Regions from separate parts of the Arthrobacter sp. NPDC058192 genome, predicted to be linked through region 3. Evidence: riboswitches for the same ligand, from Rfam matches in the RefSeq annotation. Region 3 holds a riboswitch; each other region holds the start of a gene.
What was found. Region 3 has a riboswitch for thiamine pyrophosphate ahead of thiC (phosphomethylpyrimidine synthase ThiC). Riboswitches for the same ligand answer to the same signal wherever they lie in the genome.

Region 1 (7,288 bases), on a different contig from region 3:
TCTCGTTTGCCGTGACGGCGTTCATGCTCGGCATCATCTACCGGACGTGGGTGCTGGCCCGACAGGATGAAATCCAGGACGACGCCGAGGACCGCCGCGTCGCCGAAACGCCGAGCTTCGACGCCGAGGACGACGCCGAGATTCCGGTTGAGACCTCGGAGTTTCCGCTGGCCATGATCAAAGCCGCGGCCGAGGAACAGCCCGGCTCCCTAAATGTTGACCCCCCGAACGCTGACCGCAGACCGGAAGGAGGCGGAGAGTGAACATCGCCAGCTTTGCCCCGCTCGCCGTCGTACTCCCCATTCTGGGCGCCGCCCTGACCTTCCTGCTGATCCGCTACACCCGCGCGCAGCGGGCGGTCAGCATCGCCCTCCTGACACTGACCCTGGCGCTGGAATGCTGGCTGCTGGCCTCCGTCTGGGACGGCGGGACGGCCGCCGTCAACATCGGCGGCTGGCTGCCGCCGTGGGGCATCGTGATGGTGGTGGACCAGTTTTCCTCGCTGATGCTCGTGGTGTCCTCGGCTGTGAGCCTCGCCGTGCTGATCTACGCGACGGGACAGGGCATGGCCGACGGCGACCGCGACGCGCCGGTTTCCATCTTCCACCCCACCTACCTGATCTTGGTGGCCGGGGTGTCCAATGCATTCCTCTCCGGGGACCTCTTCAACCTCTACGTCGGCTTTGAGATCCTGCTGACCGCCAGCTACGTCCTCATCACGCTCGGCGGGACCGGCCCGCGCATCCGGGCGGGTGTGACGTATGTGGTGGTCTCCGTGGTGTCCTCGGTGCTGTTCCTGATCGCGATCGCCATGATCTACGGCGCCACCGGAACCATCAACATGGCGGACCTCGCCATCAAACTCGGGGACCTGGACCAGGGCACCCGGACGCTGCTCCACGTTCTGCTGCTCGTCGCCTTCGGCATCAAGGCCGCCGTGTTCCCGCTGTCCTTTTGGCTCCCCGACTCCTATCCCACCGCACCCGCCCCCGTCACCGCCGTGTTTGCCGGGTTGCTGACCAAGGTGGGCGTCTACGCGATGGTCCGCACGGAGACGCTGCTCTTCCCGGGCGATGCGCTCAACGCCCCGCTGATGGTCGCGGCACTGCTGACCATGGTGGTGGGGATTCTGGGCGCCCTGGCCCAAAGCGACATCAAACGTCTCTTGTCCTTCACCCTGGTCAGCCACATCGGCTACATGGTGTTCGGCCTGGCGATGTCCACGGTGGCCGGCCTGGGCGCCGCCGTCTTTTACGTGGCCCACCACATCACCATCCAGACCAGCCTGTTCCTGGTGACCGGCCTGATCGAACGCCGGGGCGGCAGCTCGTCCGTGGACCGGGTGGCCGGGCTGGCCAAGCTGTCCCCGGTCCTGGCGGTGCTGTTCTTCATTCCCGCCATGAACCTCGCCGGCATTCCGCCCTTCTCCGGATTCCTCGGCAAGCTGGGGCTTCTCCAGGCAGGCGTCGAGCTCGGCACGCCGCTGGCCTATGCCCTGGTGATTGGGGGCGTGCTGACGAGCCTGCTGACCCTGCTTGCGGTCGCCCGGGTCTGGAACCGGGCGTTCTGGCGCAAGCCCAGCGACGCCGAACACCCCGATCCTGTGCTCCTGGCGGCTCCGGAGGACTCCGCCACCGGAGACCGGGCCGGCAGGACGAACGTGACCCTGCTGCCGCGCACCATGGTCGGTTCCACGCTGGGCCTGGTGGTCTTTGGCGTGGCCCTGACGGTCTTCGCCGGGCCGTTCTTCCGGGTGGCCGACCAGTCCGCCCAGCAGATGCTGGAGCGGTCCCCGTACATCCAGGCCGTGCTGGGCGGGAATGCTCCCGTGCCGCCGGCGGCGCTGCCGGGGCAGCAGGGAGGCGGGAAATGAGCCGGAAACGGATCTCCCTGCGCCAAGAGCTGCCGCTGCTGGTGTGGCTCGTCTTTGTGTGGGGCGCCCTGTGGCAGGACTTCAGCCCGGGCAATCTCCTCTTCGGTGCCCTGATCGCCGTGCTCGTGGCGCGCCTCTTGTACCTGCCCCCGGTGGAACTTGGCGGCCGCTTCAACGTACTCCGGGCGGTCCCCTTCGCCCTGGTCTTCATCGGAAAAGTCGCCGTGGCGAGCTTCCAGGTCCTCTACCTTGCTGTCGCCCGCGGGCCGAACGTCATCAGCGCTATCGTCGCCGTGCCGTTGCGGAGCCACTCCGATCTCCTCGTAACCGCCACCGGGCATGTGCTCTCGCTGATTCCCGGCTCCCTCGTGGTGGAGGTGGACAGGTCCACGTCCACCCTCTACATCCACGCCATCAACGTCCGCAACGCCCAGGACGCGGCCAAGCTGCGCAAGGAGGTCCGGGACACCGAAGCCGGGCTGATCAGGATCATGGGAACCAAAGAGGAACTTTCCGCGCTCACACAGGAGGCCGCCGGATGATGCAGACAGTCCTGGCGGTGACCGCCGTCGTCCTCTCCCTGGCCGCCGCGGGGGCGATCGTCCGGATCGCGCGGGGCCCCTCGCTGCTGGACCGGGTCTTGGCCGCGGACGTGCTGCTGGCCATCTTCGGGGCGGCATTGTGCGTCGACATGGCCGTTAACCGCCACCTGAACAACCTGATGCTGGTGGTGGCGATGTCCCTCATCGGCTTTGTCGGTTCCGTCACTGTGGCCCGGTTCGTGGCCGACCGGAGAGGTAATGCCCGTGAATCCTGACGCAGTAATCGACGCGGTTTCCGCCGTTTTCATGGTGACCGGGGCGCTGATGTCCCTCGGCGCCGCGATCGGGCTGCTGCGGTTCCCGGACCTCATGAGCAGGATGCACGCCGCCACGAAGCCGCAGGTCCTCGGCCTGTTCCTGCTGCTGGCCGCCCTTGGCCTGCAGATGCGCACCTGGTGGGTGTGGCCCGTGCTGGTGGTGGCCTGGCTCTTCCAGCTGCTCACCGTCCCCGTGTCGGCCCACATGGTGGGACGCGCCGGCTACCGGACCAAACACCTGCACCCGGAACTGTTGAGCTCCGACGAGCTCGAGGCCGTGGTCCAGCAGGCGGCGGCCAAGCGCGGGCCGGACGAAGGCGCCGGATCCGCCTAGACGATGTCCTGGGTCTTGGCGAAACGCGTGATGGCACGCTGGGTGCCGCGGTTCGCAAGCACCTGGATGATGGCGCTGACCGCGGCCGAGATCAAGGCGAACGTCAGGGCTTCGCGCAGCGTGGTGGGGACGTCGTCGTCGCCCTTGGGCGGCTTGCTGCCCGTCGACTTTTCCCAGAGGGTGTCCACCAGTTTGGTGCCGGCGAAGCCGGCGATGAGGCTGACGCCGGTGCCGAGCAGCTTGATGAGGATGTTCATTCTTAGGTCTCCTTGGGGCGCGGGACTGGGCTTCCCCTAGCCTAGCTGGCCAGACGGCGGGTCCAGTGCATTGCCGGAGCGGACGTGCACGCCAGGACGGCCGGGTGCCCGGGTCGAGGGTTAAGGGGTGGTGCTTTCCGGGGTGAGGACCAGCCGGAGCGCCTCCACCACCAGCTCGTGGTCTGCCTTTTGCGGCAGCCCGGAGACGGTCACGACGGCGACGGCCCCCGTGCCGCGCACGTAGATGGGGAACGCCCCGCCGTGGGCGGCGAACTCCATCTGATCGAACCAGGCATTGTCCTCAATCCGGCCGCCAGCAGCGCGGGCGCGGAGCCCCACCAGCAGGGACGGGACCTCGTACCGCTGCGCAGTGCGCTTCTTGGCGTTGATCCAGCGCTCGTTGTCCGGTGTGGCGCCCTCCAGCGCCGCGTGGAAGAGCACCTGCTCGCCCTTGGTGATGTCGATGGCGATGGGCAGCGAGCGTTGCCGGCCCAGCTCGACAAGGAGGAGTCCGAGGTCCAGCGCGGTGTCCTTGTTGAACGAGGCGAACTGAAGCGCGTCGATCTCGGCCAGCACGCGGCCGATGAGCGCCGCGAGGGAGCCCGGCGGCTGCGGCTCGCTCGAGTCCGGGTCGTAGTCCCCGGAGGGGTTTGGCGTGGCTGGTGTGTGCGTCAAGATGATCCAGCTTTCCGGTGGGAACGAGGCCGCCTCTGGCGGGTCCGGGGGTCCGGCACGATGACTCTACCAAGCGGTTGTTCCCGGCAGCAGGGCACCCCGTCTGTGTCAAGGTGTACCGCTGAAATCCCGGCCGTTCGGGTGTAAACTGAGCCAGCCCACAAGGGCGAAATAATTACGACAGGGGAGCGCCGCCGTCGGGCGTCGCCGGAAAATCCGGGGACACCATTGGTGGGCGCTGAGAGTGCGGACAGCCGCAGACCCTCGAACCTGATCCGGTTAGTACCGGCGCAAGGGAGTCGAGTTCTCAGGGTGCGCGGAGGACGGCGAAAGCCGAGCCCGGCCGGAGCACCCTCCCCTCCTGTTCCTCAGGAGGACGACATGACAGATATTTCAGCACAGCATGATTCCACCAGCCGCTCATCCGCGCCGCGCAACTACAGCTGGCGCGTGGTGGACATTGTGGTGGCCGCCTTGATCGCCGTGGCCGGCGGCGTCATCTTCTGGGCCTGGTCCCAGGGCGCCAACCTGATTTCGACTCCGGTCAATGCGCTCTACCCGCCGCTGACCGGCCTCTACGCCGGCGGATGGATGATCCCGGCCGTGCTGGGCATGCTCATCATCCGCAAACCCGGGGCGGCGCTGTTCTGTGAATCCGTGGCAGCCACCGGTGAGCTGATCATGGGCTCGCAGTACGGCACCACGGTGCTGATCTCCGGTGTCCTGCAGGGTCTCGGCGCGGAACTGGTCTTCGCGGCCTTCCTCTACAAGAAATTCAACCTGCCGGTGTCGCTGCTGGCCGGCGCCGGAGCGGGCCTCTTCTGCGGCCTGAACGACTCCTTCCTGCCGTGGGGCTGGAACATCGCTTACGAAGCAGGGGACAAGCTCGCCTACATCATCTTCACCACCATCTCCGGCGCAGTGATAGCCGGCGGATTGTCGTGGCTCGCAACCCGCGGGCTGGCCAAAACCGGCGTGCTGGGCTCCTTCGCCTCCCGCAAGGCCGCCACGGAGCCCGTCTTCTCCTGAACCGTTCACGGAATCCTCTTCTGAAACCTGCAGACAACTCATGACATCTACAACGGGCGTCCGGCCCGCCGCCGTCTCGGCCCGCGGCTGGGGCTGGCGGCACGCCGGAAGGTCCCGGCCCGCGGTCAGCGGCCTGGACCTGGACATCCGGCCGGGGGAGCGGGTGCTCCTGCTGGGTCCCTCCGGCGCGGGCAAATCGACGCTGCTCCACGCCCTGGCGGGCGTGCTGGGGGACAACGCGGCCGGCGCCGCGGGAGCGGGCGGCGACGCCGAGGATTCTGACGAGACCGGAAGCCTGCTGATCGACGGCGCGCCGCCGCGTACGCAGCACGGCCGCGCCGGGCTTGTGCAGCAGGACCCGGAAACCCAGGTGGTGCTGTCCCGCCTCGGCGACGACGTCGCCTTCGGCGCGGAGAACCTCTGCGTCCCGGCCGCGCAGATCTGGCCGCGCGTGCGCGAGGCGCTCGACGACGTCGGGCTGGGCAGGCTGCCGCTGGACCACCCGACGTCGGCCCTCTCCGGCGGGCAAAAGCAGCGGCTGGCCTTGGCCGGGATCCTGGCGATGCGGCCGGGGCTGCTGCTGCTCGACGAGCCGACCGCCAACCTCGACCCCGCCGGCGTCCTGGAGGTCCGTGACGCCGTCGGGCGCTGCCTGGACAAGACCGGGGCCACCCTGGTGGTGGTGGAGCACCGCGTGGCGGTCTGGAAAGACCTCGTGGACCGGATCGTGGTGCTGCAGCCCGGGACCGCCACGGAATCCGCGGTGCTGATCGACGGGCCGCCGGAGCAGGTCCTGGCGGAGGCGCGGGACATGCTCATCCGTGCCGGAGTCTGGGTCCCCGGGTACGTGCCGCAGACCCGGCCCCGGACTGCCCCGGATGCTGCCGCCGGGCCGCTGCTGCTCGCGGCGGACGGCCTCGCCGTCTCCCGTGAGCGGCCGCGGCGGGCCGGGCTGCGAGAGCGCTTCCGCAGGATCCCGCCGCGGCCCGTGCAGTCCGGGATCCAGGCCCGGGTCCGCGCCGGCGAGGCCCTGACCATCACCGGGCAGAACGGCTCGGGGAAGTCCACCCTGGCGCTGACGCTGGCCGGTCTGCTGCCCCCCGCCGCCGGGACGGTATCTGCCGCGGCGGAGCTGGGCAGCCTCCTGGGCGATGGTGCCGGGACGGACCCGTACCGGTGGAAAGCCCAGCAGCTGATCGCCAGGATCGGAACCGTGTTCCAGGAGCCCGAGCACCAATTCGTCACCGGAAGGGTCCTGGACGAGCTCATGTTCGGCCCCCGGCATCTCGGCTACGGTGAAGAGCGCGTGGACGAGCTGCTGGAGCGGCTGCGGCTGACGGAGCTCGTAGAGGCCAACCCCTACACGCTCTCCGGCGGCGAAAAGCGGCGCCTGTCGGTGGCCACCGTGCTGGCCGCGCACCCGCAGGTGCTGGTCCTGGACGAGCCCACGTTCGGCCAGGACGCCAATACGTGGGCCGAACTCGCCTCGTTCCTTTCCGAGCTCCTCGACGCCGGCACCGCCGTCGTCTCCGTGACGCACGACGCCGAATTCAGTGCCGTCCTTGGCGGGACCGAGCTGCGCCTGGGCACCGGGAACGCAGCCGCCGGAACCGCAGAGGCCCCTGAACTCGGGCTGCCCGAGGCGGCGTCGCCGTGAGGGACGCGCTCAGCCTGCGCGGCAACCACGCACTGCTGACCCGCGCCAACCCGCTCGCCAAGTTCACGGCGGTCACACTGATCACCCTGGTGCTGGCGCTCTCCATCGACTGGGTCTCGGCGTCGGTGGCCCTTGCCTGCGAACTATTCCTCCTGCCGCTGGCCGGCCTGACCCTGGCGTTGCTGTGGCAGCGCGGCTGGCCGCTGATCCTCGCGGCGGCGCTGGGCGGCTGGAGCACCGCCATCCTCGCGCCGGACGCCGGAGCCGTCCTGATCGACGCCGGTATCTGGTCCATCAGCGCCGGATCCCTGCAGCTGGGGGTCGGCTTCATGCTGCGCGGGCTCGCAATCGCACTGCCCGCGGTGCTGCTGATGAGCTGCACCGATCCCACGGACCTTGCCGACGCCCTGGCCCAGAAAGCCAAACTGCCGCAGCGGTTCGTTCTGGGCACGTTGGCCGCCATGCGGCTCGTCGGGATCATGGCGGAGCAATGGCAGACCATCGGCATGGCCCGTCGCGCCCGGGGTGTGGGCTCCAGCGGCAACCCCTACCAGCGCGTCCGCGCCACCCTGGGCCAGAGTTTCGGTCTGCTCGTGCAGGCGAT
Region 2 (7,288 bases), on a different contig from region 3:
GCCCCAACAGGGACCGCCCGACGCCGGTGATCAGTTTGACGGCCTCGGTCACCATCAGCGATCCGACGGCGGCGCACAGCATGCCGAACACGCCGCCTTCACCGCAGGAGGGCACGGATCCGGCCGGCGGGGCTTCCGGATAGAGGTCCCGGTAGGTGGGGCCGTGCTTTTCCCAAAAGACGCTGACCTGGCCGTCGAAGCGGAAGATCGATCCCCAGACGTACGGCTTGCCGAGGATCGCGGCGGCGTCGTTGACGAGGTAGCGGGTGGCGAAGTTGTCGGCGCCGTCGAGGATGAGATCGTAGCCGGCGAAGAGTTCCAGGGCGTTGGACGCGTCAAGGCGGACGTTGTGCAGCCGCACGTCGACGAGCGGGTTCAGGGCCGAGATGGCATCGCGGGCGGACTCGATCTTGGGCCGGCCCACGTCCGCGACGCCGTGGATGATTTGCCGCTGGAGGTTGCTCAGGTCGACGTCGTCGTCATCGACGATGCCCAGGGTGCCCACGCCGGCGGCCGCGAGGTACAGCAGGGCCGGAGAACCCAGGCCCCCGGCGCCGATCACCAGGACTTTGGCGTTCTTGAGCCGGCGCTGGCCGATCGCGCCAATCTCCGGAATGATGAGGTGGCGCGAATAGCGTTCCACCTCATCGGGGCTGAGGTCCGGCGCCGGGTCAACCAGCGGCCCGGGCATCGGATCCGGCTGGGCGGTCGCGGCGGCTGTTGCGGTGAACTTGGAAGCCATACTTCAATCTATGCCCGAAGATACTGCCAGGTCATATTACCCGCGCGTAGAGTGTAGTTCAGTGCAATATCGTGGAGTCTGCACCGCGTGCAACGGTGCATGCAATCGTGTGAAGAGGGAAAGAAGGCCGACAGTGGTCCATCAGGCGCCGTTGGAGCGGGACGAGACCGGCAAGCGGCCGGCCGGGCAGACTCGGAGCGGACAGCGCTCGGCACGCCTGCCCCGGGACGAACGACGGGCGCAGCTGCTGGCGGCCGCTCATGAGGTCTTCGTGGCCAACGGTTACCACGGTGCCGCCATGGACGAGATCGCCGAGACCGCCCATGTCAGCAAGCCGGTGCTGTACCAGCACTTCCCGTCCAAGCGGGACCTGTACCTGGCCTTGCTGGACAGCCACCTCAGCACGCTGATCGAGCTCCTGCTGGGCGCCCTGAATTCCACCACCGACAATGATGAGCGCGTCCAGGCGGTCATGCGGGCCTACTTCCAGTTCATCGCCAATGATGACCAGGCGCACCGGCTCGTCTTCGAGTCGGACCTGATCAACGACGTCGACGTCAGTGCACGGCTGGAAGCGTTCAACAAGACCTTCGCCGACGCCGTCGCGCGCGTTATCGCGGAGGACACGAAGCTGCCGGAGCTGGAGGCGCAGCTACTGGGCCGCGGACTGGCCGGACTCGCCCAGGTGAGCGCGCGGTACTGGCTGGAAACGGACGGAAACCTGGATCTCGATGTGGCCAGCGACCTCATCTACCGTTTAGCTTGGCGCGGAATCTCCCGCTTCCCCAAGGAGACCTAGGCTACAAATAGAGATTGACAGACATTTCTGAGACGTTGACTGGCTGGGAGGCCTTGCTGTGGAAGTAAAGATTGGGATTCAGAACGTTGGCCGCGAAATTGTGCTCGAATCGGCCCAGGACGCGGACTCCGTGGCCAAGGTCGTGGGCGAGGCGATTGCCAAGGGCAGCGAATTGCGGCTGAAGGACGACAAGGGCCGCCTGGTGATCGTCCCCGCCAGTGTTCTGGGCTACGTGGAAATCGGGGCGGAAGAAGCCCGCCGCGTCGGTTTCGGCGCACTCTAGCCCCGGCCTCCGCCGCACACCAGAGCCGTTTCTTCAAGTCGTTTTCTTCCCTATCGCGAGGTGCCCTGAATGCTTTCCCTGATTGTGGTTGCGCTGGTGACCGTTGCTGCGGGCTTTGTGGTGTGGGCCAACGACAAACGGCACACGAAGTACGGCATCAGCGTCCCGGCGGGGGTCGCCGCCTCCGTCGGGATGCTGAGCTGGATCATCTTCATGGCGGCCGGGTTCGGCTACCAGCCGGGCCTGACGTGGATTCCGTGGATCCTGCCGATGTTCCTGGGCTCGGCGGCCGCCGTCGCGGCCGTGGCGTACCTCGGCAAAACCCGGACCCGGCAGGATACTGAAAGGCTCACCGCCATCCTGAGGCTCTAGGGGTCAGCCCGCTTCCGGGGTCAGCCCTCCGGCGCCTGTTCCGGCAGGTCCGGCTCGTGGTTTTCCTCGGTGCACAGGCACAGCCGGTTTCCCTGCGCATCTGTGACCACCACCCAGTCGGGTGCGTGGTCACGGTTCATTAACGCTCCCGTGGCGGCCGTCTTGTCCAGGACGGCGGCGGATTCGGCCTTGCCCCGGTGGATGTCGAGATGGAGGCGGTTGACGTTCGGCGTGTTCGTTTCCTGGAACCACAGCCCGGGCCCGCGCCCGTAGGGGTCCACAAGATCCCCGAACCTGCCCTTACGGTAGCCCAGGGCCACCCGCCAGACCTCCGAAATCCCGGCGGGGTCCTCAGTATCGATGCCGATCTCGACCGACCGGTACAGCCCAGGCTCCGCGGCGGCACCGGCGTCCGCGGCGGCTGCGCTGGCCGCCGCCGCCGCCCGGACGTCCTGGGCCGTGACCTCCGAGCCGGCGTCGTGGGAGGTGAAGCGCAGGAACACCCGGTTGTAGCGCCAGTCCAGGTCCGGGTGGTGGTCCAGTTCCTCGGCCACGCGCCCGACGGCGGCAACCAGCTCCAGCGCCGCCGCGGACGTCGCTGTTTTGTAGACCGTCACCAGAGCGCCCAGCCGGTACCTCCAGTCCGGAAGGCCCGCGAGGGCGTCGTCGATCTGCGGCCGGGTGAGGACGGGGTCCGTGGCTGCCACTGCAGGCTCCTTGCTTGGGGACTTGCTCTGTGAACCGGATCAACCGCCGCACCGACCCGCCGAACCACCTGGCCGAGCCAGGCGGATCCGCTAAAGGAACTCGGCCCTGCCTTCCATGGCCGAGGACGCCAAGGCATGTTCGCGGCGTGGGATTCTGCCGGCCTTTTTCGCCAGCCTACCGGCCCGGACGGCGTGTTTGAAGGCCTCCCCCATCAGTGCTGGGTCCTGGGCACGGGTCACGGCCGTGGCCAGCAGCACGGCATCGCAGCCGAGTTCCATTGCCAGCGCCGCGTCCGAGGCCGTGCCGATTCCGGCGTCGAGCACCACGGGCACGGAGGCCCGCGCGACGATCAGCTCGATGTTGTGCGGGTTCAGGATGCCCAGGCCGGTGCCGATCGGGGCGCCCAGCGGCATCACGGCCGTCGCCCCGAGGTTTTCCAGCCGGAGGGCCAGCACGGGGTCGTCGTTGGTGTAGGCAAAGACCTTGAATCCGCGGGCCACGAGCTGCTCGGTTGCTTCCACGAGTTCGACGGCGTCCGGCAGTAACGTGTGCTCGTCGGCGATGACTTCGAGCTTGACCCAGTCCGTTTCCAGGGCCTCCCGGGCCAGTTCGGCGGTAAGAACAGCGTCCCGGGCGGTGAAGCAGCCGGCCGTGTTGGGCAGCACCCTGATGTTGTGGTCCGCGAGCAGCTGGAACAGCGACCCCGTTTCGGCCGGCGAATACCGGCGCATCGCCACGGTGGTCAGTTCCGTCCCGGAGGCCACGAGCGCCGCCCCCAGTCCGTCCAGGCTCGGTGCGCCGCCGGTGCCCATGATGAGGCGGGAGCCAAGCGTCACGCCGTCGACCACGAAGCGGTCCGCGGGCGCCGGAGGGGCCGCGGGTGCCGGAGCACCCGGGTCGCTCGGGACTCGACTAAATGTTGTCTCGCTCACCGTCATCCTCCTTGGACTGCCGTGACAAGTTCGACGTCGTCGCCGTCGGCGAGCGCGGTGGCGTGCCACTGGCTGCGCGGCACGACTTCGGCGTTGCGGGCCACCGCGACGCCGAGTTTACGCCCGTCGGCGGCCTGCCCATCGGGGCCGATGCTGCGGCCGGTGAGCTGGCTGACGAGCGTGCCGACGGAGGCGCCGTCGGCGACCCTCTGCTCCGTTCCGTTAAGTCTGATGTTCATGCTGCTTCCTTGGTGGGACTGTCCCCGGACGCACCGGGGACGCGGGAAAAACGGTCGGGACGGAATCCTTCCCAGCGCGGGTCGGATGTTCCGTCGATGAGCTGCCGGGCGACGGCGGCGGCCGCGGGAGTCAGCAGGACGCCGTGCCGGAAGAAACCTGTGGCGATGATGAGCCCCGACACGTCCCCGCCGTCCGGGTCCGCGGCCCGCCCCAGCAGCGGGGCGTTGTCCGGCGTGCCGGGCCGGGCCCGCGCCGTGGCTTCGAGCAGCTCCAGCTCCGCCACCGCGGGCACCAACTGCTGCGCGTCCCGGAGCAGCTGGTAGATGCCGCCGGCGGACACGGCGTGCGGATGGACCGGACCGTCCTCGCGCTGGGTGGCACCGATCACCACCGTGCCGTCCTGCCGGGGCACGATGTACACCGGCACCCCCCGCACCATGCCACGCACAGTGGCCGTGACCAGCGGCCGCAGGTGCCCGGGCACACGGAGCCGGAGGATGTCGCCGTAGACCGGGCGCAGCGGCAGCACCAGTCCCGGGGGCAGACCGTCGAGTGTGGCGGCGCCCAGCCCGTTGGCGACCACGGTTTCCGTAGCCCGCACGGAACCGCCGCCGGTCAGCCGGACCCCGGCGACGCGGCCGCCTTCCCACAGCAGCCCGGCCGCGCGCCGCCGGACGAAGCTGTTGCGGCCCTCGGCGTCGAGCAGTTCGCCGAGCCGGGCGACCAGCAGTCGCGGGTCCACCTGGTGGTCGGCAGGGATGTCGAAGGCGCAAGAGATGGCGGGGCTCAGCAATGGCTCGCGGCCGCGGGCCTCGCGCACTGTCAGGGGTTCCACGGTGAGGCCGCAGGCCTGCTGGGCAAGCCGCAGGTCCGCGAGCGCGCGCCGGTCCGCGGCGTCGGCGCCGACGGCGAGGGTCGGCGTCGTCACGTAACCGGTCCCGGTTGCCGAGCCGGGCGCAGTGGTTTCCAAGCTGGCGGCGGCGTCGATCGCGGCCGCGAACGCGGGCCACAGCCGGGAGGACTCCAGCATCAGCTCCAGGAGCTGCTCCTCCTGGTAATGCAGTTCGCTGACGGGAGCCAGCATGCCGGCCGCGGCCCAGCTGGCTCCGCTGCCGGGCGCGTCATCGATCAGGACCACGGACCGGCCGGCACGGCTGGCCTCGAAGGCGATGCCGTGGCCGATCACGCCGCCGCCGATCACGGCAACGTCGGCCGTGATGTCGGCGTTGACGGCGACGTTGACCGCGTCATCTGCGGCTTCGGCTTCATGGCTGGTTCTTGTGCCCATGGAAAATTCCTTCCCTACGCCGGTACTAGCCGGATCAGGTCAAGCGGTCGGCTCTGACGCCCTCTCAGCCATGCAGCGCCGACATGGCGGCTGCGGGGCTCCCGCGGTATCCGCCCAGTTTAGAGGAACTAGGCTGGTGCCATGAGCCAGGACTCCCTCCACACAACTGCCCGCCTCTATCTGTGCACCGACGCCCGACGGGACCGCGGAGACTTCGCGGACTTCGTGGACGCCGCTTTCGCCGGCGGAGTGGACATCATCCAGCTGCGCGACAAGTCGCTCGAGGCGGCCGAGGAGCTGGAGCTTCTGGAGGTTCTGCACGCCGCAGCCGCGCGGCACGGCCGGCTGTGGGCCGTCAATGACCGCGCGGACATCGCTTCACTGTCCCGCGCGCCGGTGTTCCACATCGGTCAGAAGGACATTTCCCTCGGCGCAGCCCGCGGCCTGCTCGGCAAACACACCGTGGTGGGCCTGTCCACGCACAGCCCGGAGCAGGTAGACGCCGCCATCGCGTCCTCGCCGGGCCGCAAGGGCCTCGACTACTTCTGCGTGGGACCGGTGTGGGCGACTCCCACCAAGCCCGGACGTGCCGCAGTCGGCCTGGACCTGGTGCGTTACGCCGCGCAGGCGATCAGCCGCGCCGAAGCGGAGGGGACCGGCAAGGTCGAGGGCGTCGTGCCCTGGTTCGCCATCGGCGGGATCGACCTCGGGAACGTGGAGCAGGTGGTGGACGCCGGGGCCCGGCGGATCGTCGTGGTCAGGGCCATCACTGACGCGGATGATCCGGCACACGCCGCGGGCGCACTGCTGGCGGCACTGGACGCCGCAGACTCCTGAGCCGGTTTGGCGGGCGCCGTCCGGGGCCGGGCTGCTGATCCAAGACTATTGGCGGAAATCGGGCTAACCTGATTTTCGTGTCCCATCATCGCCTGACCCCGAGCGTTCACGAGCAGAAGAACCAGCTCGCCGGAGCGCTCAAGGCGCTGCGCACCGAGCTCGAGCTCCCGGGCCCGTTCCCGGAGGACGCGCTCCGGGACGCGGAGGCGGCGGTCGCCGAGCACAAGTTTCCGGACCTGGATCTGACGCATGTGGAGTTCGTGACCATCGATCCGGCATCCTCCACCGACCTGGACCAGGCGCTGCACATCGAGCGCTCCGACGGTGGCTACAAGGTCTTCTATGCCATCGCGGACGTTCCGTCGTTTGTCGCCCCCGGCGGGGCCCTCGACGCCGAAACCCGCCGCCGCGGCCAGACTTTCTACACCCCAGACGGGCGGATCCCGCTGCATCCCGAGGTCATCAGCGAAGCCGCCGGCAGCCTCCTGGCGGACCAGCTGTGCGCGGCGTTCGTCTGGGAGTTCGACCTTGACGCCGCCGCGGAGGTGACCTCGGTGCTCGTGCGGCGCGCGCAGGTGCGCAGCCGGGCCAAGCTCAGCTACAAGGGTGTGCAGGCAGAGCTCGACGCCGGCACCGCGGCACCCGTGCTGCAGCTTTTAAAGGAGGTCGGCATCAAACGGGTGGAGCTGGAACGGCTCCGCGGCGGTGCGAGCCTGAACATGCCGGAGCAGGAGATCCAGCAGCTGCCCGACGGTGGCTACCGGATTGTGGCGGTCCCGCCCCTGCCGGTGGAGGACTGGAACGCCCAGATCTCGCTCATGACCGGGATGGCGGCCGCGCAGCTGATGCTTGAGGGCAAGGTCGGTATCCTGCGCACCATGCCCGCCCCCGACGAGGCGTCACTGCGCCACTTCCACCGGCAGACCCACGCGCTCGGCAAGCCCTGGGACGGGGAGATGCGCTACGGCGAATACCTGCGGACCCTGGACCCCATGGATCCCCAACAGCTGGCCATCGTGCACTCTGCCGGCATGCTCTTCCGCGGCGCCGGCTACACGCCCTTCGACGGCACCGTGCCGCCAGCCGC
Region 3 (7,288 bases):
AACGAAGTCCTGTTCGTGATCGACTCCATGATCGGCCAGGACGCCGTCAACACGGCCCTGGCTTTCGACGAGGGCGTCAACTTCACGGGCATCGTACTCTCCAAGCTCGACGGCGACGCCCGCGGCGGTGCCGCGCTCTCTGTCGCCTCGGTGACCGGCAAGCCGGTCATGTTCGCGTCCACCGGCGAAGGCGTGGACGACTTCGAGCTCTTCCACCCGGACCGCATGGCCTCGCGCATCCTCGACATGGGTGACGTCCTCACCCTGATTGAGCAGGCGGAGAAGTCCTGGGACAAGGACGAAGCCGCCCGGATGGCCAAGAAGTTCGCCGACCAGGAAGACTTCACCCTGGACGACTTCCTCGCCCAGATGCAGCAGATCCGCAACATGGGCTCCATGAAGAAAATGCTCATGATGATGCCCGGTGCGCAGAACATCCGGCAGCAGCTGGAGCAGTTCGACGAGCGCGAGATCGACCGCGTCGAAGCCATCGTCCGGTCCATGACCCCGCATGAGCGCGTGGCTCCCAAGATCATCAACGGCTCGCGCCGGGCCCGCATTGCCCGCGGTTCCGGTGTGCACGTCTCCGAGGTTAACGGGCTGCTGGAGCGTTTTGCCCAGGCCCAGAAGATGATGAAGAAGATGGCCGCCGGCGGCGGCATGCCCGGTATGCCGGGAATGCCGGGCATGAACGGCGGCGGTGCCCGCAAGGGCGGCAAGTCCGCGCCGAAGAAGAAGGCCCGTTCCGGCAACCCCGCCAAGGCGGCGCAGGAACTGCGCGACGCCGAGGCCCGGCGCGCGGCCGGCGCCAAGGCCCTGCCCACCGGAGCGTCGTTCGGCCAGCAGGGGGGCGACTTCGATCCGTCCCAGCTGAATCTGCCCAAGGGCTTCGATAAGTTCCTCGGCGGCAGCAAGTAGCTACCACTGGCCGGTGCCGCCGGGGCTGTGTCGCCGGCGGCTCCGGCGCTCCGGTGCCATAGGGTTAGACCATGTTCAAGCAGCGCGTAGTCTTCGTCCACGGGGACGGCAGCTTCGGCGCCGCCGCGTGGCCGAAACAGCACGGTATGGCGCTGGACTACGACGCGCTGTTCCTGCGGCGGCACGGGTTTGACCCGGTGGCCGAACCGCTCGAATCCAGCTTTTCCGCCGACGCCGCGATTGTGCTCGGATCGCTGGCCGATGACGGCCGCGGCGAGGCCGGCGGCCATGTGGTGGCCCATTCCCAGGGTGCCATCTCCGCCATGATGGCCGCGGTGGAGCGGCCGGACCTCGTCCAGTCCCTGACCCTGGTGGAACCGGCCTGCCTGTCCCTGACCGCGGAGCTGCCGGCCACCGCCGCGCACCGGGCACTGATGCAGCCGCTCTACGACGTCCGGCACAGCCTCAGCGATGACGACTTCCAGCGGGAGTTCATCCGCCGGGCCTTCGCCGCCGACGCCCCGGGGGCCACGACGCCGGAAGCCCTCCGGTCGGCGCGCCGGCTCCGGCTGCAGGCGCCGCCTTGGGAGGCCCCCTTGCAGATCGTGCCGGGCGTGCCGACGCTGGTGCTCACCGGCGGCTGGGAACCGCTGTACGAGGAAATCGCCGGCTACCTCCGCGAGACCGGGGCGCTGCACCGCACCGCCCCGGGTGGGCACCGGCCCCAGGACTCAACCGAAGGGGACCGGGCCATCCGGTCATTCATCGCCGAGGTCAGCCGGCACCGCCACGCGCGGGCGTCTTAAGGGCCGCTGGCGTCTTAGGGGCCGCCCAGTTGGCCGCGGCGGCGGGCCGGCCGGCCGGGGCGGCGGGCCGGCCGGCCGGGGCGGCGGGCCGCCGTGGGCCGCTATGCCGGGCCGCCTACGGTTGGCTGCGGAAGGTAGACCTTTCCGCCCGAAGCCAGGAACTCGTTGCTCTTGGCCTGCATTCCGGCCGCCACCGCCGCGAGGGCCGCCTGTGAGTCGGCGGAACCGTATTCCTTCCGGATGTCCTGACTGATCCGCATGGAGCAAAACTTCGGTCCGCACATCGAGCAGAAGTGCGCGGTCTTGGCCGGCTCCGCGGGCAGCGTTTCGTCGTGGAACGCCGCGGCAGTGACCGGGTCCAGGGACAACGCGAACTGGTCCCGCCAGCGGAACTCAAACCTTGCCTTGGACAGGGCGTCGTCGCGTTCGTGCGCGCCCGGATGGCCCTTGGCCAGGTCGGCGGCGTGGGCGGCGATTTTGTAGGTGATCACGCCGGTCTTCACATCGTCCTTGTTCGGCAGCCCCAAGTGTTCCTTGGGCGTGACGTAGCACAGCATGGCGGTGCCGTAACGGGCGATCTCCGTCGCCCCGATGGCCGAGGTGATGTGGTCATAGCCCGGCGCGACGTCGGTGACCAGCGGCCCCAGCGTGTAGAAGGGCGCGCCCTTGCAGAGTTCCTGTTGGCGCTCGACGTTCTCCCGGACGAGGTGGAAGGGCACGTGTCCCGGACCCTCCACCATCACCTGAACATCGAACTCCCAGGCTCGCTGCGTGAGCTCGGCCAGGGTATCGAGTTCGGCGAACTGCGCGGCGTCGTTGGCGTCCGCCGTCGACCCCGGCCGCAGCCCGTCGCCGAGGGAAAATGCGACGTCGTAGCGGGCGAAAATTTCACAGAGCTCGTCGAAGTGGGTGTACAGGAAGTTCTCCTGATGGTGCGCCAGGCACCATCCGGCCATGATGGAACCGCCGCGGGACACGATGCCGGTGACCCGGTTGGCCGTCAGGGGAACGTAGCGCAGCAGCACCCCGGCGTGGATGGTCATGTAGTCCACGCCCTGCTCGCATTGTTCGATCACGGTGTCCCGGAAGATCTCCCAGGTCAGGGCGTTCGCTTCGCCGTTGACCTTCTCCAGCGCCTGGTAGATCGGGACCGTGCCGATGGGGACGGGGGAGTTGCGGATGATCCACTCGCGGGTCGTGTGGATGTCGTCCCCGGTCGAGAGATCCATCACCGTGTCCGCACCCCATTGGGTGGCCCACTGAAGTTTGTCGACCTCCTCGGCGACGGAGCTGGTCACCGCGGAGTTGCCGATATTGGCGTTGATCTTTACCAGGAAGGCCTTGCCAATGATCATCGGTTCGGACTCGGGGTGGTTGACGTTGTTGGGAATGATTGCCCGGCCGGCTGCCACCTCGCTGCGGACGAGTTCGACGTCGCAGTTCTCGCGCAGCGCCACGAACCGCATCTCCTGGGTGATGACCCCGTCCCGCGCATAGCGCATCTGGGTCACGGTGCGGCCCCCGACGGCGCGGCGCGGGACCGGGCGCCCGCCCCGCCATTCGGCCGACGCCGCACCTCGGCGCACCGCCGACTTGCCGTCGTCGAGCAGGTCCCTGGCCCGGCCATCGTACGGCTCCGTGTCGGCCCTCGCCTCAATCCAAGGGGCGCGGAACGGCTTCAGCCCGCGGAGCGGGTCACTGCCCGGTCCGGCCGTACGGTAGACCCGGAACGGCGGGTTTTCCACGCCGCCCGGAGAGGGTTCCAAGGCAATTTCGGTCACCGGGACGCGGAGGCCGTGTTTCGGGTCCGTCGTGAAGGCCAGCGAGTGGGACTTCAGCGCCTGTGTGGGGGCCGCAGGCTCATTTTGGACAGGGCTGTGCTCATTTTGGGCACGGCTGTGCTGTGTTTCTGTGGTGCTCAAAGGATTACTCACTTCCTTCGCCGGCATTACCCGGACAGGTTCAACGGTCGCAGGCTGCGTCAGCCCGATCTCAGCCCCTGCAGGGGCACCCGTGTGGTCGTAGACGAAGCTACCACGTGTCCGGGCGCCGGCAAGCGAGTGTGACGGGGACGCCAGGCCCGACACGGGGCTAGGCTGGGTGCCATGACCGGCATCATCGAATTCACCGGCCCCGTCCTCACCGGACCCGACACGGAACGGCGCGGCCTCTGGTCCGTCGGCGGGAGGCTGACTTTCCGCCGGCCCTCCGCCGCGCCGGACCACGTGCTGGACGGCTGGGTCATCCCCGGCCTGGTGGACGCGCACTGCCATATCGGACTCGGCCCCGGCGGGGATGTCCCGGAGGATGTTGCGGAATCCCAGGCCTTGGCGGACCGGGACGCCGGAACGCTGCTGGTCCGCGACGCCGGCGCCGTCCACGACACCCGCTGGCTCCAGCACCGGGCCGATCTGCCGCGGATCATCCGTGCCGGCCGGCACATCGCCAGGACCCGGCGCTACCTGCGGGGCCTCGCCGTCGAGGTGGAACCGGACGGGCTTGTCGAGGCGGTGCGGAAGCAGGCCCGGGCGGGGGACGGCTGGGTCAAACTCGTGGGGGACTGGATCGACCGCGACGCCGGCGACCTCGCCGCCAGCTTTCCCGCCGCGACCGTCAGGGAAGCCGTCCGGGCCGCCCACGATGAAGGGGCGCGGGTCACCGCGCACTGCTTCGCCGAAGACACGCTGGATGACATGCTCGACGCCGGAATCGACTGCATCGAGCACGGCACCGGCCTGCTGCCCCGGCACCTGCCGCGCTTCGTGGAACAAAGCGTGCCGGTTGTCCCCACCCTGATCAATATCGCCACCTTCCCGGACATCGCCGCGCGGGCGGAGGCCAAGTTCCCCCGCTACGCCGCGCACATGCGCTCGCTGTGGGAGCGCAGGGCGGAGCGGATCCTCGAAGCCCACGAGGCCGGGGTGGCCATTTATGCCGGTACTGACGCCGGCAGCGTGATCAGCCACGGCCGGATAGTGGATGAGATCCAGTCGCTGCACGCCGCGGGCCTGCCGGCCGCCGCCGCCCTCGACGCCGCCAGCTGGTCCGCGAGGGCGTGGCTTGGTGCGGACGGCATCGCCGAAGGGGCCAGCGCGGATGTCCTGGTGTGCACAGAGGACCCCCGCCGGCACCTTGGCACCCTCGGGGGACCACGGCACAGCGTGCTGCGCGGGCGGCTCCTCCATTAGGAATAAATTGAAGCTTCAAGTAATTTAAGTGTATGTGAAGGTCGCCGAACCCGGCGGCCCCAGAACCCTTGGAGAGTTTCGATGACCGCAGAAGCCAGCACCCAGGATCTCCTTCCTGCCGCACTCACTATGGGCACCGTGATGCTCAAGGTGGGCGACATGAAGCTCATGACCGATTACTACCAGCGCGCCCTCGGCCTGGATATTGTGGCTGAACAGGACGGCGGGCTCTACCTCGGGCGCCAGCAGAAGCCCCTGGTCCACCTGGCGCCCGCGCCTGGCCTGAACATTCCTTCCCGCGGCGAAGCCGGGCTCTTCCACACCGCCCTCCTCTTCGAGGACCAGAACTCCCTGGCGGCCACCATTGCCAGTGCCGCCCAGTATGAGCCCCAGTCCTTCACGGGCAGCGCCGACCACCTGGTCAGCGAGGCCTTCTACTTCAACGACCCCGAAGGCAACGGCATCGAGCTGTACTGGGACCGGCCCCGGGACGCCTGGTCCTGGGAAGGCAAGAACGTTGTCATGGACAGCCTGGCCCTGCCGCCGCAGCGCTACCTGCAGCGGCACCTGACCGAAGAGTCGGTCGCCGGGCAGCGGAACGCAGCTGCCGGCGTCGGGCACGTCCACCTGCAGGTCGGCGACGTACAGTCCGCGCATGACTTCTATGTCGGCACGCTCGGATTCGAAAAGACGGCGGGCTGGCACGGTCAGGCGCTGTTCGTCTCGGCCGGCGGCTACCACCACCACATGGCCATGAACGTTTGGAACAGCCGCGGCGCGGGTCCCCGGCGCGACACACTGGGCCTGGGTGAGGTGCTCATCGAGGTGCCGTCCGGGGACGACGTCGGAGCACTCGCCGACCGCCTCCGCGTCGCCGGCGTCGACTCGCACCACACGGGCGCCGAGCTGCGCTTTGAGGACCCGTGGCGCAACCGGATCCGCGTCACCGTCCGCTAGGTCGCCGTTCGCGAAGTCGCCGTCCGTCCGCCGCTCCGGCGCCCCGGCCGGGGGGACATGCCCATTTGTCACGCCCGCCACTGGGCATATTGGCATTACGTCCAGTGGTCGCGGTCAGGGGGAGGGCATGTCCGCGAGAGGTTAGGTCCGCGGGGGAGCATGTCCAGTCGTTGCGGTCAGGGGAGGGCATGTCCCTAGGAAGCCGCATGGAGACCGCGCCGGGGGAGCATGTCCGCTGCTGGCCGGCGAGACCGCAGGACATGTCCATTCGTCGGGCCCGGCATTTGGGCATATTGGCATTATGTCCAATGGTCGCGGTCAGGGGAGGGCATGTCCCTGAGGGGTTAGATCCGCGGGGGAGCATGTCCAGTGGTTGCGGTCAGGGGAGGGCATGTCCCCGAGAGCTGTGCCCCAAAACGCACGCTAGGCTGAAGCGACGCCGACAACAGCGGTCAAAATGCCGCCGAACCCTGAAGGACTAGCTGCATGGGATTCACCGAAATCTTTGTGTCCACCCACGAAGAGGCCCTCAAGCGCGCCGCCGCACTCGAAGGCGGCGCGCAGGCAGCCGCGGGCGCCGTCCGGATCCCGGACATCAGTGACTTCGAGGTGGAACGCCTCGGTGACCTCGCCGGAGTGGCCGTGCACGCACCGGGCGCGGACTACGAACTGGCCATGGTGGACGTGGCAAGCGACGCTCTGCTCGGCGTGCCCTCCGCCATGGTGCGCACCCTGGCCGAACTGCTCAGCTATGAAACCGAAGGCGAAGGCGACGTCCTCGAGGACGTCGCCGCGAACTGGGCCAACGAGGAAGACATGCCTTTCGGCCCGGACGAGGCCAGGAGCTATGTCCGCCGGATCGCCGAACTCGCCGCCGGAGTCGACCCCGCCACCAAGTCCGGGCTGTACGTCTGGACGTCCTGACCGAACGTCCCGACCGGCCCGTACGGCCCCGCTCGGTCACGGCATTCGTGCGCCCGGACCGTGTCAAGTCGAAATCCTGCCGGTGATCTGGCACAATGATCAGGTACTTGATCTGCGTGGCCCCTCTCTCCGCGTCCGGATCTTGTCCTTTAGAACCCCCTAGTATGGCCCGCCCCACGGGTGCAGAACGCCGGGCTCGACCCCGTTTCAGAAACAGGAGTGACCACAAAAGTGGCCGTAAAGATTCGCCTTAAGCGCTTCGGTAAGATGCGCGCACCGTACTACCGCATCGTCGTCATGGACTCACGCTCCAAGCGTGATGGCCGTGCCATCGAAGAGATCGGCAAGTACCACCCGACCGAGGAGCCCTCGTACATCGAGGTCGAATCGGACCGCGCCCAGTACTGGCTCGGCGTCGGCGCACAGCCGTCCGAGCAGGTTGCCGCGATCCTCAAGATCACCGGTGACTGGCAGAAGTTCAAGGGTCTCCCCGGC

Region 1: linked by a shared signal. The riboswitch ahead of ACFVVK_RS01900 (ECF transporter S component) and the one ahead of thiC (phosphomethylpyrimidine synthase ThiC) in region 3 are both predicted to bind thiamine pyrophosphate.
Region 2: linked by a shared signal. The riboswitch ahead of thiO (glycine oxidase ThiO) and the one ahead of thiC (phosphomethylpyrimidine synthase ThiC) in region 3 are both predicted to bind thiamine pyrophosphate.

The regions. Positions count from the first base shown of each region.
Region 1 is NZ_JBHVVJ010000001.1:398,491-405,778, reverse strand. It holds gene ACFVVK_RS01935 (Na(+)/H(+) antiporter subunit C) at 1-263, shown strand, start outside; gene ACFVVK_RS01930 (Na+/H+ antiporter subunit D) at 260-1,873, shown strand; gene ACFVVK_RS01925 (Na+/H+ antiporter subunit E) at 1,870-2,415, shown strand; gene ACFVVK_RS01920 (monovalent cation/H+ antiporter complex subunit F) at 2,412-2,690, shown strand; gene mnhG (monovalent cation/H(+) antiporter subunit G) at 2,680-3,066, shown strand; gene ACFVVK_RS01910 (DUF4235 domain-containing protein) at 3,063-3,323, opposite strand; gene ACFVVK_RS01905 (heme-degrading domain-containing protein) at 3,444-3,998, opposite strand; TPP riboswitch at 4,171-4,313, shown strand; gene ACFVVK_RS01900 (ECF transporter S component) at 4,380-5,027, shown strand; gene ACFVVK_RS01895 (ABC transporter ATP-binding protein) at 5,068-6,684, shown strand; gene ACFVVK_RS01890 (energy-coupling factor transporter transmembrane component T family protein) at 6,681-7,288, shown strand, end outside.
Region 2 is NZ_JBHVVJ010000003.1:25,091-32,378, reverse strand. It holds gene moeB (molybdopterin-synthase adenylyltransferase MoeB) at 1-742, opposite strand, end outside; gene ACFVVK_RS03835 (TetR/AcrR family transcriptional regulator) at 894-1,541, shown strand; gene ACFVVK_RS03830 (DUF3107 domain-containing protein) at 1,600-1,824, shown strand; gene ACFVVK_RS03825 (hypothetical protein) at 1,894-2,196, shown strand; gene ACFVVK_RS03820 (4a-hydroxytetrahydrobiopterin dehydratase) at 2,217-2,903, opposite strand; gene ACFVVK_RS03815 (thiazole synthase) at 2,994-3,752, opposite strand; gene thiS (sulfur carrier protein ThiS) at 3,839-4,075, opposite strand; gene thiO (glycine oxidase ThiO) at 4,072-5,364, opposite strand; TPP riboswitch at 5,358-5,479, opposite strand; gene thiE (thiamine phosphate synthase) at 5,506-6,201, shown strand; gene ACFVVK_RS03795 (RNB domain-containing ribonuclease) at 6,279-7,288, shown strand, end outside.
Region 3 is NZ_JBHVVJ010000004.1:102,866-110,153, forward strand. It holds gene ffh (signal recognition particle protein) at 1-918, shown strand, start outside; gene ACFVVK_RS05540 (alpha/beta fold hydrolase) at 990-1,724, shown strand; gene thiC (phosphomethylpyrimidine synthase ThiC) at 1,826-3,673, opposite strand; TPP riboswitch at 3,642-3,749, opposite strand; gene ACFVVK_RS05550 (amidohydrolase family protein) at 3,830-4,912, shown strand; gene ACFVVK_RS05555 (VOC family protein) at 4,994-5,869, shown strand; gene ACFVVK_RS05560 (hypothetical protein) at 6,356-6,793, shown strand; gene rpsP (30S ribosomal protein S16) at 7,025-7,288, shown strand, end outside.